Regions from separate parts of the Bacillus sp. z33 genome, predicted to be linked through region 1. Evidence: riboswitches for the same ligand, from Rfam matches in the RefSeq annotation. Region 1 holds a riboswitch; each other region holds the start of a gene.

Region 1 (3,916 bases):
TCAAATCCAACAGAGAATGTTTTTATTCCAGGATGATATTCTTTTGCAATAGAAGCGATAATCGTAGAATCAATTCCTCCAGAGAGAAACGAACCTACTGGAACATCACTGCGCATATGCATTTTAACACTGTCATACAAAACATCCTGAATCTCTTTTATCCAGTCCTGTTCACTGCGGTGAACCGGTTTAAAATCAGCTTTCCAATATTGACGAATTTTCATTGGCTTGCCAATGCTCTTGGTAAAGCAATGTCCAGGCATCAATTTTTTTATATTCTTCGTCATAGTAGCCGGTTCTGGAGTAAACTGATAGGTAAGATAGTGTTGTAAAGACACGGGATCTAATTCAGAGTTTTCCAGTGCATGCAATATACTCTTTTTCTCTGACGCAAAATATGTTTTTTCCCCATCTTCAAAATAAAAAAATGGTTTAATACCAAATGGATCACGAGCACCAAAAACAGATTTTTCCTGTTTATCCCATATTACAAATCCAAACATCCCACGAAGCAATTCGACTGCCTTCTCTCCATATTGAACAAAAGCTGCCAAGATTACTTCAGTATCTGAGTTTGTAGAAAATTTCATACCTTCTTTTACCAGAACTTCTTTTAATTCCAGGTAGTTGTAAACTTCCCCATTAAAAATAATCCAATAGCGTTCATTTTCATACGTTAAAGGCTGATGACCACTTTCAATATCAATAATACTCAACCTTCTAAATCCAAGCTGAATATGTTCATCTATATAAAAGCCCTCATCATCCGGTCCTCTATGTGTAATTAAATCATTCATACTCTTTAATAGTTCGGCATCCTGATTTTTCAGCAGTCGATCATGCATACATCCAACAAATCCACACATTACTTTTCACCTACTCATTTCACTTAAAGATAGTTCATACTTTTCAGACAATAAAATCCTATCAAAAGACAGTATGTTATAAACAGTTCTATCGGTAAAAATACTTATAGAAAATATAACCACTAAATTTCCAAAATATAACACACCTAAATTCTACCACTGTTCGACAAAAAAAAAAAGAGGCATTTTTATGCCTCTTACGGATTGTAGACAAAATGAATTCAGAATGGCTCTATAGGTGCCATATTATGAATTCATTTGTCCTATTATCTTCAGTATGCCCGCGGAAAAGAGCATGAATCGGAAAGGAGAGAATAGCAAAAACAAAAAAACTGCAGACAAGGTCCCCTAAAATAAGGATTTTGTCTACAGTCTGAAAGAGGTATTATATTACCTCTTTCATTCTACTTCTTATAAACCAGCCCCAGTACGTAAAACCGCCACTTTATCTGTTCTCTCCCATGGAAGATCCAAATCATTGCGACCAAAATGGCCATAAGCTGCTGTTTGCTTATAAATTGGACGTCTTAAATCAAGCATTTTAATGATGCCAGCAGGTCTCAGATCAAAGTTAGCACGTACTAATTCAATTAATCTTTCCTCATCAATTTTACCAGTACCGAAAGTATCTATTGAAATAGATACCGGCTTTGCCACACCGATTGCATAAGCCAATTGGACTTCGGCTTTATCAGCAAGACCCGCGGCGACAATATTTTTAGCTACATATCTGGCTGCATAAGCTGCAGATCTGTCTACCTTCGTAGCATCTTTACCAGAGAATGCTCCTCCACCATGGCGTGCATATCCACCATATGTGTCAACAATAATTTTACGTCCCGTCAGGCCAGCATCCCCTTGTGGTCCGCCAATAACAAAACGGCCTGTTGGGTTAATAAAGTATTTCGTCTCTTCATCTATAAGATGAGCAGGAACAACCGGCTTGATCACTTGTTCTTTTAGATCTTTCTTAATTTGTTCAAGTGTTGTTTCCGCGTCATGTTGAGTGGAGATAACGATTGTATCTATTCTAACTGGTTTTTTGTTTTCATCATATTCTACCGTAACTTGTGTTTTTCCATCCGGGCGCAAATATGGCAAAATATCCTGTTTACGAACTTCAGCCAGCCTTCTGGATAATTGGTGAGCAAGAGAGATTGGAAGAGGCATTAATTCTTCTGTCTCATTGCAGGCAAATCCAAACATAAGTCCCTGGTCCCCCGCTCCAATAGCTTCAATCTCTTCATCAGACATTGTACCTTCTCTTGATTCCAAAGCCTGATTTACACCCTGGGCAATATCAGCGGATTGTTCATCAATCGCGGTTAAGACAGCACAAGTTTCTGCATCAAATCCATATTTAGCTCGCGTATAACCAATCCCTTTGATGGTATCGCGAACTATTTTTGGAATATCAACATACGTAGATGTAGTGATTTCCCCAGCAACTAGAACTAAACCAGTAGTAACAGAGGTTTCACAAGCTACCCTTGCATTTGGATCCTTGGCTAAGATTTCATCCAATATAGAATCTGAGATCTGATCGCAAATTTTATCTGGATGACCTTCTGTTACAGATTCTGATGTAAACAAATGTCTTTTATTAGACATATTTTTTCCTCCTTCAACTTCCCTGTTTAATGGCTACTCATTATCATTAATTATCTCCTGATTATATAAAAAAAGACCTTTCCTCCTTTAAAAAGAGGAAAGGTCGAAGTCTCAGAAATCTGCCTTTCACTCTCATCGTTCAAGGCAATATAACCTTGCATCAAGTTAGCACCTTTGCGTGATTACAAATGAATCAAACTGCAGGTTGCCCCGGCTTCATAGAGCTCGTCTCTCCACCGAGTCTTGATAAGAGTATCCATATCAAATGTATATGATATCTTATCCAATAAATCCTGTCAATAAATAAATAGGAATATATTGTTAGGTTGACACATGGCATTTAGAATGACCGAGGAACAGAATAACTCAAAGTATAAAATTCGCATTCTAAAAATAATATTGATATAATTAATTTATGAAAATTCAAAATAACCAGATAGATATATTCCGCTTCATTCTTAGATAAATTATCAAAAAATACGTCATTATACACTTTATTTATTATCCAATTATAATGATATAGCCTTTATCTTGAAAAATAATATAATTAGTATGGATAATTAAATTAAATGTGTTATACTAATTTTCATATAATATACTTACCAAAATTCTGGAAAAGGATGATCTCGTATGACCTATATAGGAGTTTCCAATGAATTGAAGCAATCACTTACTCATGATAATATTCATATTCAGCTTTCTGTGCCACAGTTAGTTGAAAAAGTATTAACCCGAAAAGAGGGAATCCTTACATCTACCGGAGCTGTTAAAGCAGAAACAGGCAAATATACTGGTAGATCCCCAAAAGATAAATATATTGTAGAAGAAGCTTCCACTAAAGATAAAATAGCCTGGGGGAGCGTCAATCAGCCTATATCAGAAGCTGTTTTTTCAAAACTATATGAGAAAGTAATGGATTACCTCGAACAAAGAGATGAATTATTCCTCTTTAATGGATTTGCCGGTGCTTCAAAAGATTACCGCCTTCCCATTCAAGTCATTAATGAATATGCCTGGCATAATTTATTTGTTCATCAACTTTTTATCCGACCTACTGAAGAAGAGCTCAGTCATCATTCACCTGAGTTTACAATTATCTCAGCCCCTGGCTTTAAAGCAGATCCTCTAGTGGATGGTACACATTCAGAAACATTTATCATTATTTCTTTTGAGAAAAAGGTCGTTTTAATCGGAGGCACTGAATACGCTGGAGAAATGAAAAAATCCATTTTCTCTATTATGAATTACTTGCTCCCAGAGAAGAATGTATTTTCCATGCATTGTTCGGCTAATGTAGGATTCGAAGGCGATGTTGCTCTTTTCTTCGGTCTGTCCGGGACAGGAAAAACCACTTTATCAGCCGATCCAAACCGTCGTTTAATTGGTGATGATGAACATGGCTGGTCACCTGAAGGTGTATTTAATATTGAAGGCGGATG
Region 2 (3,916 bases), 910 kb from region 1:
CCGTTCTGATATCCTCAGGTAAGGAAATACCCGGTACTTCATTGTGTAAAAACTCTGCATTCCTGTGACTCGTTAAAGGCATGATGCCAATAAAAATCGGTTTCGTAATATGCCTTGTTGCTGCGTATATTTCTTCTAATTTTTCAATACTGAACACTGGCTGGGTCAGAAAATAATCCGCACCTGCCTGAATCTTCTTCTCCATTCTCTGAACAGCTTTATCTATGTACTTTACATGCGGGTTAAAGGCAGCAGCCACCTCAAAATTCGCCCGGCTTCCTAATGATTTCCCTGAATAAGACCGTCCCACATTCAATTGCTTAATTAATGAAATCAGATCGATGGAAGAAAGATCATATACGGAAGTAGCTCCCGGAAAGTCACCAATTTTTGAAGGATCACCGGTCACGACTAACACCTCTGACAATCCGAGAGAATGCATACCCATTAAATGAGATTGCAAGCCAATCAGATTATGATCCCGGCAAGTTAAATGGACAAGAGGCATGGTATTTAACTTTGATTGTAAAATAGAGGCTACCGCAAGATTTGATATTCTCGGAGATGCCAATGAATTATCCGCAAGTGTGATAGCATCCGCACCAGAGTCCAATAAGTAACGACTTCCTATCAAAAATTCCTCCAGCCCCAGCGTCTTTGGCGGGTCAAGTTCCACGATGACCGTCGTTCGTTTTTTTACCATACCTGAAATCGTATCTGGCCCATTTCGTTTGTACTGAATGATCTCATGTGAAATAGACTGATGCTTCGGCTGTGCAACAAAATCTTTTTCCTTAACAGGAAAAAGGTCTTCGACTCCTTTACGTATGGCCTGAATATGTGCAGGCGTCGTACCGCAGCATCCGCCTATCAGCCGTACCCCTTGCTTCACCAGTTGCCTGGAACTGTTGATGAAATAGTCCGCCTCTGTAGAGTAGACATATCTTCCATCAGATAAATCAGGTAAGCTTGCATTCGGGTATGCCGCATAATAAGTATCTTCTAAAAGCGGTACTTCTTCATAAGACCGAATCATATGGTAAGGACCCATCCTACAATTAATCCCGACGACATCGGCTCCCTCTTTTTTCAATAGTGAAAATGCTTCACTGACATGCATCCCATTTTGCAATAGACCCGTTTCATGCAGGGATATATTCGCAATCAGAGGAAGATCACTGGTTCTTCTTGCTACTTCTAACACCATTAACAATTCCTCTAAATCATAATAGGTTTCTAGTAAAATCCCATCTGGTTCTTCCTTCAATAAGGCGAGTAGCTGCTCTTCAAAATATGCCTTAATTTCACTTAATGTTAATTCTGATTTTCTAAAGCTTCGTAAACCTCCGATTGTCCCAACAACAAAGGTATGCGGATTGGCAGCTCTTTTTGCCAGCTTTATTCCGGTCCGATTGATCATGGAAACTTCCCTTTCAAGACCATACCGCTTTAATTTATGGTAGTTTGCACCGAATGTATTGGATTGAATGATATCAGCACCTGCTGCAATATAACTCCTGTGCATCTTTTCAATTTGATTGGGATCAGTCAGATTTAGTTCTTCAAAACAGCTATCGATCCCAAATGAATATAAAAGTGTACCACTAGCCCCATCAGCAACCAGAATTTTTTCGTTTAACGTCTCTAATAGATTCACTGTCTTTCCCCCTAATTTGTTAAATTGAAAAGTTGATGAGGAAAATAGACGATGAGAAAAGAGCTTTCGCCATGAAAGCCCCCCTTCTGGTCTCTCATCTTTCAAGCGGCGCTTGCTGGATTTAGCACCTTGAATTACTATCCAGGTTGCTGAGATTTCAACGGGCCAGTCCCTCCATCTCTCTAGATAAGGATATAAAATTATATATTTACTAAATTTACTATAAATTATCAGTTTTTTCAATCTATTTTGATAATTAATGCAGAGGAGTTAATGATTTATTATTTCGGGTATGTATCGTGTAGGAGTGATGTTAAATGAAAGAGATATTTACAAATCAATTTAAAAATCCAACAGGTGTACTTGGAAAACTCGCAGGTAAAATCATGGCCTATGAAAATGAAGAATTGTATGATTGGACATTTAATCAATTGTCTATTACACCGAATGATACGCTGCTTGAAGTAGGGTTTGGCCCTGGCGAAGGAATGCATATGCTTTTTGATAAGTACCCAACCATCCAGATTGATGGCGTCGATCCATCTGAAGAAATGGTGAAAAATGCGAGCAAGCGCAATCAGGAACACCTCGATCGGAATCAGCTGCGTTTATTTAATGGAACTGTTCTCGAGATACCTAATCCAATGGTGTACGATAATATTTTCAGTGTAAACAGTTATCCACTATGGGACAACCAGGAAGTTTGCATTCAGAAAATACATTCCTTACTAAAAGAGAATGGGCAAGTGACCATAACGGTACAGCCAAGGCAGGAAGAAGCAACCGAAGAACAGGCTCATGAATATGCCGAAGAAATTAAAGAGGTTCTTACTAAGACAGGATTTAAATCAGTTAAAGTTCAAACGAAACCAATGAAACCGTGCTTATCCATCAATGTAACAGCCACCAAATAGCCCTTTTTTAGGGTATTATACACATATATTAAAAAACCAGAGAGCTGGTAACTCCCTGGTGCTACTACTAGCAAGTGGTAAGCAAATCGTTTAATTCTTAGATGAACCACCCTTATGCTTTGGTCGGCGCAGGGTGGTTTTTCGTTTGCCTCTTGAGCTTTATAGATTGGCGAAATCGCGTAGCGCTGCCGGCAGCAAGGGGCGTGAAAAAGATCATTGCTTCATCTTTTGCCAGAGCTTTTAGAAAATCCATAGTCTATCACCTCCCTTCTCCTATATTAGGAAAAGAAGGTGCATACCACCCGAACCAAGTAGTTGTATGATAATCATTCCATGTCTGTTGTTAATGACATAATTACCCTGGCTCTCTTTTTAAAGTATTTGCATCTCATCAAAGATTGCTACTTTAATCTCCAGTATTTATAGGAAGTAGCAAAACCATAAAAAGAAAATGCTCAGTTAGTTATTCACAGAGGTTTACATAAAAAATAGGCGTCTATAAGCCGGCATAGCTTACAGACAGCCTATTTATGATTTCAAACCTTTTGTTCTCCTATATTCCCCAAACTTAAACACAATCGCAATGATTGCCAGCCATGCACATCCCGCAACATACCCTGCAATCACATCGCTAGGATAATGCACCCCCAGGTAAATACGGCTGTAGCCAATCGTTAAAATCATAAATATACAAATCGCATAAACAGCCCATCGAATCGGCCAATTCTTGGTGATTCTGGTTGTAATGATCATCAGTGCACCATAGAGGATGAAGGAGGACATTGAGTGGCCGCTCGGAAAGCTAAAGCCATTTTCTTGAACCAATGGATTTAAAGTTGGTCTCTCCCGCTGGAAAATCCATTTTAAATATTGGTTTACATAACCACCTGACCATGTCGTGATGATTAAAAAAAGCACACTGAGAAAACGTTTTTTAAACAGTAACAACGAAGAAAAAACGATAACCAGTAGGATATTGCCTTTTACTGATCCTAAATTCGTTATAAAAGTAAGCACTTTTGTACTCATTTCATTAATACTGCCCTGGATTGCCTGAATGATCGTCATATCAAACCGATATAGCTCATGTTCGTCTAGGTCATCAGCAATATCTACGAACAAGAGCGTACACACAATAAAGAGAGCAATCAGCACGAAAAAGGAAATAATATGAACATTTAAAAAGGTGTTTTCAGGCTTCTTCAATTTACGCCCTCCCCTATTGCGAACATATTGTTTAAAACGTCTTAAGTTCATCCTATTTTAGAGTCTAGATAGGTTTTGACATGTTGTTGGAATGATGAATAAGCCTCGGCCTCTTCTTTATAGATTTTCCTTTCCCCAA
Region 3 (3,916 bases), on a different contig from region 1:
CTGGCCCGTTGAAGCCCGGCAACCGGTATTTTTATAATACACGGTGCCAATTCCTGCGGATACAAACAAATCCGGGAGATAAGGAGAGATGGAAAATGCCTGCCTCTTCTTATATTTAGGAAGAGTTTTTTTCATTTACTTAATTCTCTACTTAAAACGAAATGGAGAGATGTGGAATGGCTAATGAGCAAAAGAAGTATCGGTTTGAAACAGTAGGTATACACGGAGGCTTACAGCAAGATCCATTAACAGGAGCGAGAAGTGTACCGATTTATCAGTCGAATGCGTATGTATTTAAAGATACAGATCACGCTGCGAACTTATTTGGATTAGCTGAACCCGGATATATCTATACAAGGATCCATAACCCCACATCAAGTGTATTTGAGGAACGCATAGCTGAACTCGAAGGTGGAATTGGAGCACTGGCAGTTTCAAGTGGTGCTGCAGCTATCACACTCTCTATCTTAAATATTGCGGGTGCGGGTGATGAAATCATATCAGCCTCTACTCTATATGGCGGAACCTATAATTTATTCGCCAATACTCTTCCTAAGTATGGGATTCATGTGAAATTTGTAGATCCAGACGATCCGGAAAATTTCAGAGAAGCCATTACTTCAAAGACGAAAGCGATTTTTGGAGAGACCATCGGAAATCCAAGTCTGCAAGTGCTGGATATTGAGAGGGTAGCGGAAATTGCTCATGAAGCTGGAATTCCTTTAATCATTGATAATACTTTTGCGACTCCTTATTTAAGCCGACCTATTGAATTTGGAGCAGATATTGTCGTCCATTCTGCTACGAAATGGCTGCTTGGAAATGGAACCACACTGGGAGGGGTCATAATAGATGGAGGTAAGTTTGACTGGAATTCACCTAAATTCCCTGGTTTTACTGAACCGGACCCAAGTTATCATGACTTGATTTATAGTGAGGCAATTGGAGCAGGGGCGTTTATCGTGAAGGCAAGAGTACAGCTATTGAGAGATTTGGGTCCGTCCCTTAGTCCATTTAACGCCTTTCAATTTATTCTGGGACTGGAAACCCTGCATGTAAGAATGAAGGAGCATGTCGCAAATACGAGAATAATAGTCGATTATTTAAAACAACATCCAGCAGTATCATGGGTCTTATATCCTGGAGATCCAGATCACGGTGACTATGAAAAAACGAAGAAATATTTACCGAAAGGGGCGGGGGCAGTTGTTGTTTTTGGTATAAAGGGAGGACGTGAGGCAGGTAAAAAGCTGATTGATTCCATTGAGTTATGGTCCCATGTGGCAAATGTGGGTGATGCAAAAAGCTTAATTATTCATCCGGCAAGCACGACTCATCAGCAACTGAATGAGGAGGGATTAAAAGCCTCCGGTGTGCAGGAGGATTTAATCAGACTTTCCGTCGGCATTGAAAATACAGAAGATTTAATTGAAGAATTGGAACTGGCGATAGAAAAGGCAACAGGCATATCTTCGATTAAAGAAGTTTTGAAATAACATTTTTGACCATGCGAAGAAGACTTTGGTGTTGACAGTTCTTTCTAAAACATGATAGGATAGCAGACAGTTAGATTTAAATTGAATAGTGTGTTATGTACTCTTATCAAGAGAGGTGGAGGGATGTGCCCTTTGAAGCCCGGCAACCGGCAATCGATTAGATTGAAAAGGTGCCAATTCACACAGGATGTTATAAATCCTGGGAGATGAGAGAAAGGAACATGTTTATATACTAATCATGCCTTTCTGCCTCCGCAGAAAGGCATTTTTATTTTAACTGAAAACTATCTTAAAATTAGATGTTGATAGAAAGAGCGGTGAACTTTTCATGATTACATTACGTGATGTATCGAAGACCTTCTCTGGAACTTTTAAACGTTCATCAGCTGTCAAAGCAGTAGATCAAGTCTCTTTATCAATTGAAAAGGGAGAGATCTTTGGAATCATCGGGTACAGCGGAGCAGGAAAAAGTACCCTGATTAGAATGCTGAACGGTTTAGAGAAACCATCCGAAGGCAGTGTAGTAGTAGCAGGTAAAAACATGGCTGCTATTAAAGGCGCTGAACTAAGAAAAGCCAGAATGGAAATAAGTATGATATTTCAGCACTTTAATCTTCTCTGGTCAAGGACAGTCAGTGAAAATATAGAGTTTCCTTTAGAAATTGCTGGTATACCAAGCAAGGAACGTAAAAAGAGAGTAAAGGAGCTTGTTAATCTGGTTGGATTGGATGGACGTGAAAATGCCTACCCATCCCAGTTAAGCGGCGGTCAAAAACAGCGCGTTGGAATTGCACGGGCCTTAGCGAATAATCCGAAAGTACTTCTTTGTGACGAAGCTACATCTGCGCTTGATCCGCAGACAACAGATGATATTTTAGAATTACTTGTTGATATAAACAAAAGGCTGGGCTTAACAATCGTATTAATTACGCATGAAATGCATGTTATACGTAAAATCTGCCATCGCGTAGCCGTGATGGAGATGGGGAAAGTAGTGGAGAGTGGTCAAGTGCTTGATGTATTTAAAAAACCAACTGCCCCGATTACAAAGCGATTTGTACAGCAAGTTACTGAGCCGGAAGAAACGAAAGATACGATCGAACATTTACTTACGGAATATCCGACGGGAAAAGTTGTTCAATTATCTTTTATTGGCGAATCTGCTGAAACGCCTGTTTTATCAGAAGTCATTCGCTCTTATAAAATTCATGTCAATATATTGCAAGGTAAAATTTCACAGACTCAGCATGGATCTTACGGAACATTGTTTATTCATGTTGACGGGGATGCAACTGAAGTTTCAAAGGCCATTGATTATCTCCACAAACAGGAAATTGGTGTGGAGGTGATGTCCGGATGATAGAAACATTATTTCCAAATGTAGTATGGGAACGTATCTATGAAAAAACCTGGGAAACCATATATATGACTGGTATCTCATTAGTTGCAACTTTTTTCTTGGGAATTATACTGGGTCTCCTCTTATTTTTGACCTCAAAGGGAAATATGTGGGAAAACAAAATGGTATACGGAATCGTAGGAGCTTTCGTTAATATATTCCGTTCGATTCCTTTCATCATCTTGATTATCCTGCTTATCCCTTTCACAAAGGCCTTGGTTGGAAGTATTATCGGTGTTAAGGCCGCTTTACCTGCTTTAATTATTGGCGCGGCCCCGTTCTATGCTCGAATGGTTGAAATTGGGTTACGCGAGATTGATAAAGGTGTGATTGAAGCCGCAAGATCTATGGGTGCTACTTCATTTACGATTATAAGAAAGGTTTTAATACCTGAATCATTGCCTGCGTTAGTATCAGGTATAACGGTTACTGCCATTGCATTGGTTGGATATACGGCGATGGCTGGTATGATTGGTGCGGGCGGACTGGGAAGCCTCGCCTATACGGAAGGGTTTAGCCGCGGTCAAACAGATGTCACGTTTGTCGCCACTGTTTTAGTATTGATTATAGTATTTATTATCCAGTTTATTGGAGATTTAATAACAAGAAAATTAGACAAACGATAGGGAGGAACCAAAGTGAAAAAGTTATCATTCATACTTGTTTTAGGATTAACTCTTCTATTGACAGCTTGCGGAGGGTCAGGCGATGAATCCAAGTCAGGTGACAAAGATTTAAAAACAATTAAAATTGGTGCTTCAAATGTACCGCATGCGGAAATTCTGGAAGAAGCAGCGCCTTTACTTAAAGAAAAAGGCATTAAACTAGAAGTTGAAGTGTTTACAGATTATGTGATGCCAAATAAAGCTTTAGAAGACGGATCAATTGATGCGAATTACTTCCAACATATTCCGTATTTCGAAGGCCAAGTTAAAGATAATGGATATGATTTTTCCAATGCAGGAAGTGTCCATATCGAACCGATTGGTGTGTATTCCAAAAAGTACAAAAGCCTGGATGA
Region 4 (3,916 bases), 520 kb from region 1:
AATATCTTTACAGTGGTTGTTTTCCCAGCACCATTAGGACCTATATAGCCAATAACTTGCCCTTTGTCTACATCAAGATTAATGCCACGAAGCACTTCTTTCGAGCCATAACTCACCTGAAGATTGTTAATAGAAATAACCGGATCAGCCATCTTCATTCTCCCTAATTGAGACTAATTTTTTTACAGTATATCAAAATCGTTAAATATTTTACATATATTTCTATTTTACCGTATATGATTTTATTAAATTTCTAATACCTTCGCATATTTAGTTCGTTCATAAAAATTCCAGTAATACTCGCTCCTCCCCAAGATGTATCACTAATTTCAAACGAGTTCTACCTTTAAACCAGTAACGAATCAAATGCCTGTGTAAGATCTTCAATCAAATCATCAGCATGTTCAATCCCGACAGAATAACGCAGCAAGCAATTACAAACCCCAATCTGTATGCGCACCTCCTCTGGGATATCTGCGTGTGTTTGTGTAGCGGGATACGTCATTAAGCTCTCTACTCCACCCAAACTTTCCGCAAAAGATATGATATGAAGACTTTGTAAGAAAGGATTGATCCATTCAGCTGATTTCAGCCGGAATGATATCATCCCTCCTTTACCAGGATAAAGGACATCCGTCACTTCTTCTCTTTCTCTTAAAAACCGACTGATTTTCTGGGCGTTTTCCTCATGTTGTTTCATCCGCAAGCTCAATGTTTTCATTCCCCTCATGACAAGCCAGGAATCAAAAGGTGAAAGCACAGCTCCTGTAGCATTTTGATATTCCTCAAGTCTTGCACCAATATCAGCATTTTTTGCTACAATTAATCCAGCTAACACATCATTATGTCCAGCCAAGTATTTAGTGGCACTATGGACAACAATATCTGCTCCCTGTTCAAGCGGCCGCTGCAGAATAGGTGTATAAAAGGTATTATCTACAATCAGCAACAAATCATTTTCACGCGTGAATTTGGAGATCTCCTTTATATCCAATTCCTGCATAAGCGGATTAGTCGGAGTTTCGATAAAGAATGCCTTGGTTCTATCGCTAATGGATTCCTTAAAATCCGAATCGTTATGACATGGTTTAAATTTGATGCCATATGTCTTCCATATTTGTTCGAATAACCGGTATGTCCCTCCATAAAGGTCAGCGGTGACGGCAATCTCATCTCCAGGAGCAAATAAACAAAGCAATGAGTGAATGGCAGCCATACCTGAACTATAAGCAAAGCCCTGTTTTCCTCCCTCAAGCTCTGCGATGCCCTCCTCGAGTAATTTTCTGGTTGGGTTACCCGTCCTTATGTAATCAAACCCGGTGGATTCTCCTATACCATCATGGCGATAGGCTGTTGAAAAATAGACTGGCGGATTAACAGTACCTGTTTGTGTTTCACTTCGATTGCCTATTTGAGCTAAGAGTGTTTCGATTTTAACTTTTGTCATGTGTATGACTCCTCTCTCTTCATTTATCCCTACACATTGCTCTTCACCATCACGGTCCACCATACTTGCACTATATCCATGTGCTACTATTTTCCGCATATATGATACGGCTGTATTTCTTTTACTTTTGTCAAATAACATTCATTTCCCCAGTTATTAACAGTTATAAAAAAACAAAAAAGTCTCCAGAAGAAGACTTTTCATCAGAAATGGGCCCCTTCTTATCATTCAAGACAGCTAGTATGTCTTGCAGGATTTAGCACCTTTCCATCATTGGCGGTTGCTGAGATTTCACTGGGCCAGTCCCTCCATCTCTCTTGATAAGTTTTGTCAGAATATTCACTTAAAATAAATTTACATCCTCATGGAAAGAAAAGCAAGTTGTTTTTACCTTCATTGTTCAACTTTTTAACAAAGGTATATAATAAATCTATACATAAAAGGAGTGATTCGTAGCGATGAAAGCCAATGGTCAGGAAATTTTTCAATATATAAAAGAACTGGTATCCATCCCAAGTCCGAGCGGCTATACCACAGAAGTGATTGAACATGTGGCACGATTTTTACAATCTGAAGGTATTACAGCAGTAAAAACAAATAAAGGAGCATTATTGGCAACAATCAAGGGGCAAGATGATTCTAAACATCGTTTTCTTACCGCCCATGTTGATACGTTAGGTGCCATGGTTAAAGAAATCAAACCAGGCGGGCGTTTAAAATTATCGATGGTAGGTGGATTTCGCTGGAATTCTGTTGAGGGTGAATACTGTAAAATCCATACAGCTGATGGAAGGATCTATACAGGAACCATTCTTCTAAATCAAACCTCCGTTCATGTTTATCAGAAAATGGGCGATGTCAAACGCGAGGATGCGACAATGGAAGTACGAATTGATGCTGTCACAAAAAGCAAGGCAGATACAGAAAAGCTTGGCATTTCAGTCGGCGATTTTGTTTCCTTCGAACCGCGTGTTGAACTGACAGACAACGGATTTATTAAATCCCGTCATTTGGACGATAAAGCAAGTGTCGGTATTCTGATGTATATTATTAAACAGATAAATAAAGAAGGTATCATTCTTCCTTATACGACCCATTTCTTAATCTCTAACAATGAAGAAATCGGCTATGGCGGCAATTCCAATATACCGTCCGAAACAGTTGAATATTTGGCTGTTGATATGGGAGCAATCGGAGAAGGACAGGCAACGGATGAATACAGTGTATCCATTTGCGCCAAAGACTCAAGCGGACCTTATCATTATGGTCTGCGCCAGCATCTCGTCGAGTTATCAAAGCAGCATCAGGTGGATTATCGCGTGGATATTTACCCTTTTTATGGTTCTGATGCCTCTGCTGCCATTCGTGCCGGCTATGATATTATTCATGGATTGATTGGCCCCGGCATCGATGCTTCCCATGCTTTTGAACGCACCCATATTAGTTCCATCGAACATACTGCGAATTTAATTTGGCATTATTTACAATCAGAATTAAGACAGCAATAAAAGAATCAACAACCCATCACGAAAAATAGTGGTGGGTTGTTGTTATAATAGCTTTTTTATTTTTCCATGAGCAGCCTTGGCTTCTGCATATCCTTGATTGTACAGCTTTTTCAGCTTTTTAGGATTACGCTCAATTCGGCTGACATCTGATTTCTCTATTGGACGAATAATGACGACATGTCCCTTTTCTTCCTGTTCCTCCAGATAACGTATCGTGTCATTGTATAGGATATGCCGATTGCGAAGGGCCTTTAATAGTCCTTGATAATTCTTATATAATCTTTTTCCAAACCAATCAAACGATGAGCCTTTCATATATCCCTTGTTTCCGGTAAGCACGACAATATTTTTCGTATTCCCGTCTGCTTGAGATTTTTGAATCGGTATCGGATCGGCAACTCCCCCGTCAAGCAGCATTCTGCCATCATAAGAGATTACCGGCGCAAAAAATGGAATGGAACTGGATGCGCGCAGAATCGTTGTAATATCTTTTTTTAAGTGCTCTTTGCTATAGTATACGGGTTCGCCTGTAACGCAATCTGTAACACCGACGACAAACTGTTCCTTGGCTTCACAAAAAGCCTTCAAATCAAATGGAACCAGTTCATTTGGAATTTTATCAAAAATAAAATCCATTCCAAATAATTCGCGTTTCTTCAGAAAACGTTTATAGGAAAGATATTCCGGATGTGAGACATAGTCGATATTTGCCGTATAATTACGGTCTATTTGCCGGGCAATATAAGAAGAACCATTGCATGCACCGGCTGAAACACCGATTGTATATGGCAAATAAATATCCTGTTCCATCAAATACCTCAAAACTCCGGCTGTATATAATCCTCTCATTCCGCCGCCCTCTAAAACCAGGCCTGTATTCTGCATGACAAGTAACCTCCTTCCCTAGAGAATCCTTCTTATTTTGCCTTTACCTTTATAAATAATTACAAATTTCAAAACC

What was found. Region 1 has a riboswitch for S-adenosylmethionine ahead of metK (methionine adenosyltransferase). Riboswitches for the same ligand answer to the same signal wherever they lie in the genome.
Region 2: another riboswitch for S-adenosylmethionine. It lies ahead of AC4G3L_RS02345 (bifunctional homocysteine S-methyltransferase/methylenetetrahydrofolate reductase); the one in region 1 lies ahead of metK (methionine adenosyltransferase).
Region 3: another riboswitch for S-adenosylmethionine. It lies ahead of AC4G3L_RS14145 (methionine ABC transporter ATP-binding protein); the one in region 1 lies ahead of metK (methionine adenosyltransferase).
Region 4: another riboswitch for S-adenosylmethionine. It lies ahead of AC4G3L_RS04245 (methionine biosynthesis PLP-dependent protein); the one in region 1 lies ahead of metK (methionine adenosyltransferase).

Annotation. Positions count from the first base shown of each region.
Region 1 is NZ_JBZFQN010000001.1:1,428,800-1,432,715, forward strand. Features, by position in the region: gene asnB (asparagine synthase (glutamine-hydrolyzing)) at 1-866, opposite strand, end outside; gene metK (methionine adenosyltransferase) at 1,278-2,477, opposite strand; SAM riboswitch class I at 2,607-2,730, opposite strand; gene pckA (phosphoenolpyruvate carboxykinase (ATP)) at 3,108-3,916, shown strand, end outside.
Region 2 is NZ_JBZFQN010000001.1:521,896-525,811, forward strand. Features, by position in the region: gene AC4G3L_RS02345 (bifunctional homocysteine S-methyltransferase/methylenetetrahydrofolate reductase) at 1-1,657, opposite strand, end outside; SAM riboswitch class I at 1,749-1,850, opposite strand; gene AC4G3L_RS02350 (class I SAM-dependent methyltransferase) at 1,975-2,571, shown strand; gene AC4G3L_RS02355 (hypothetical protein) at 2,684-2,824, opposite strand; gene AC4G3L_RS02360 (phosphatase PAP2 family protein) at 3,100-3,777, opposite strand; gene dapF (diaminopimelate epimerase) at 3,825-3,916, opposite strand, start outside.
Region 3 is NZ_JBZFQN010000003.1:501,060-504,975, forward strand. Features, by position in the region: SAM riboswitch class I at 1-85, shown strand, start outside; gene AC4G3L_RS14140 (O-acetylhomoserine aminocarboxypropyltransferase/cysteine synthase family protein) at 177-1,496, shown strand; SAM riboswitch class I at 1,597-1,709, shown strand; gene AC4G3L_RS14145 (methionine ABC transporter ATP-binding protein) at 1,825-2,856, shown strand; gene AC4G3L_RS14150 (methionine ABC transporter permease) at 2,853-3,521, shown strand; gene AC4G3L_RS14155 (MetQ/NlpA family ABC transporter substrate-binding protein) at 3,534-3,916, shown strand, end outside.
Region 4 is NZ_JBZFQN010000001.1:908,490-912,405, forward strand. Features, by position in the region: gene AC4G3L_RS04240 (ABC transporter ATP-binding protein) at 1-158, opposite strand, end outside; gene AC4G3L_RS04245 (methionine biosynthesis PLP-dependent protein) at 347-1,447, opposite strand; SAM riboswitch class I at 1,666-1,774, opposite strand; gene AC4G3L_RS04250 (M42 family metallopeptidase) at 1,906-2,955, shown strand; gene AC4G3L_RS04255 (patatin-like phospholipase family protein) at 2,998-3,840, opposite strand.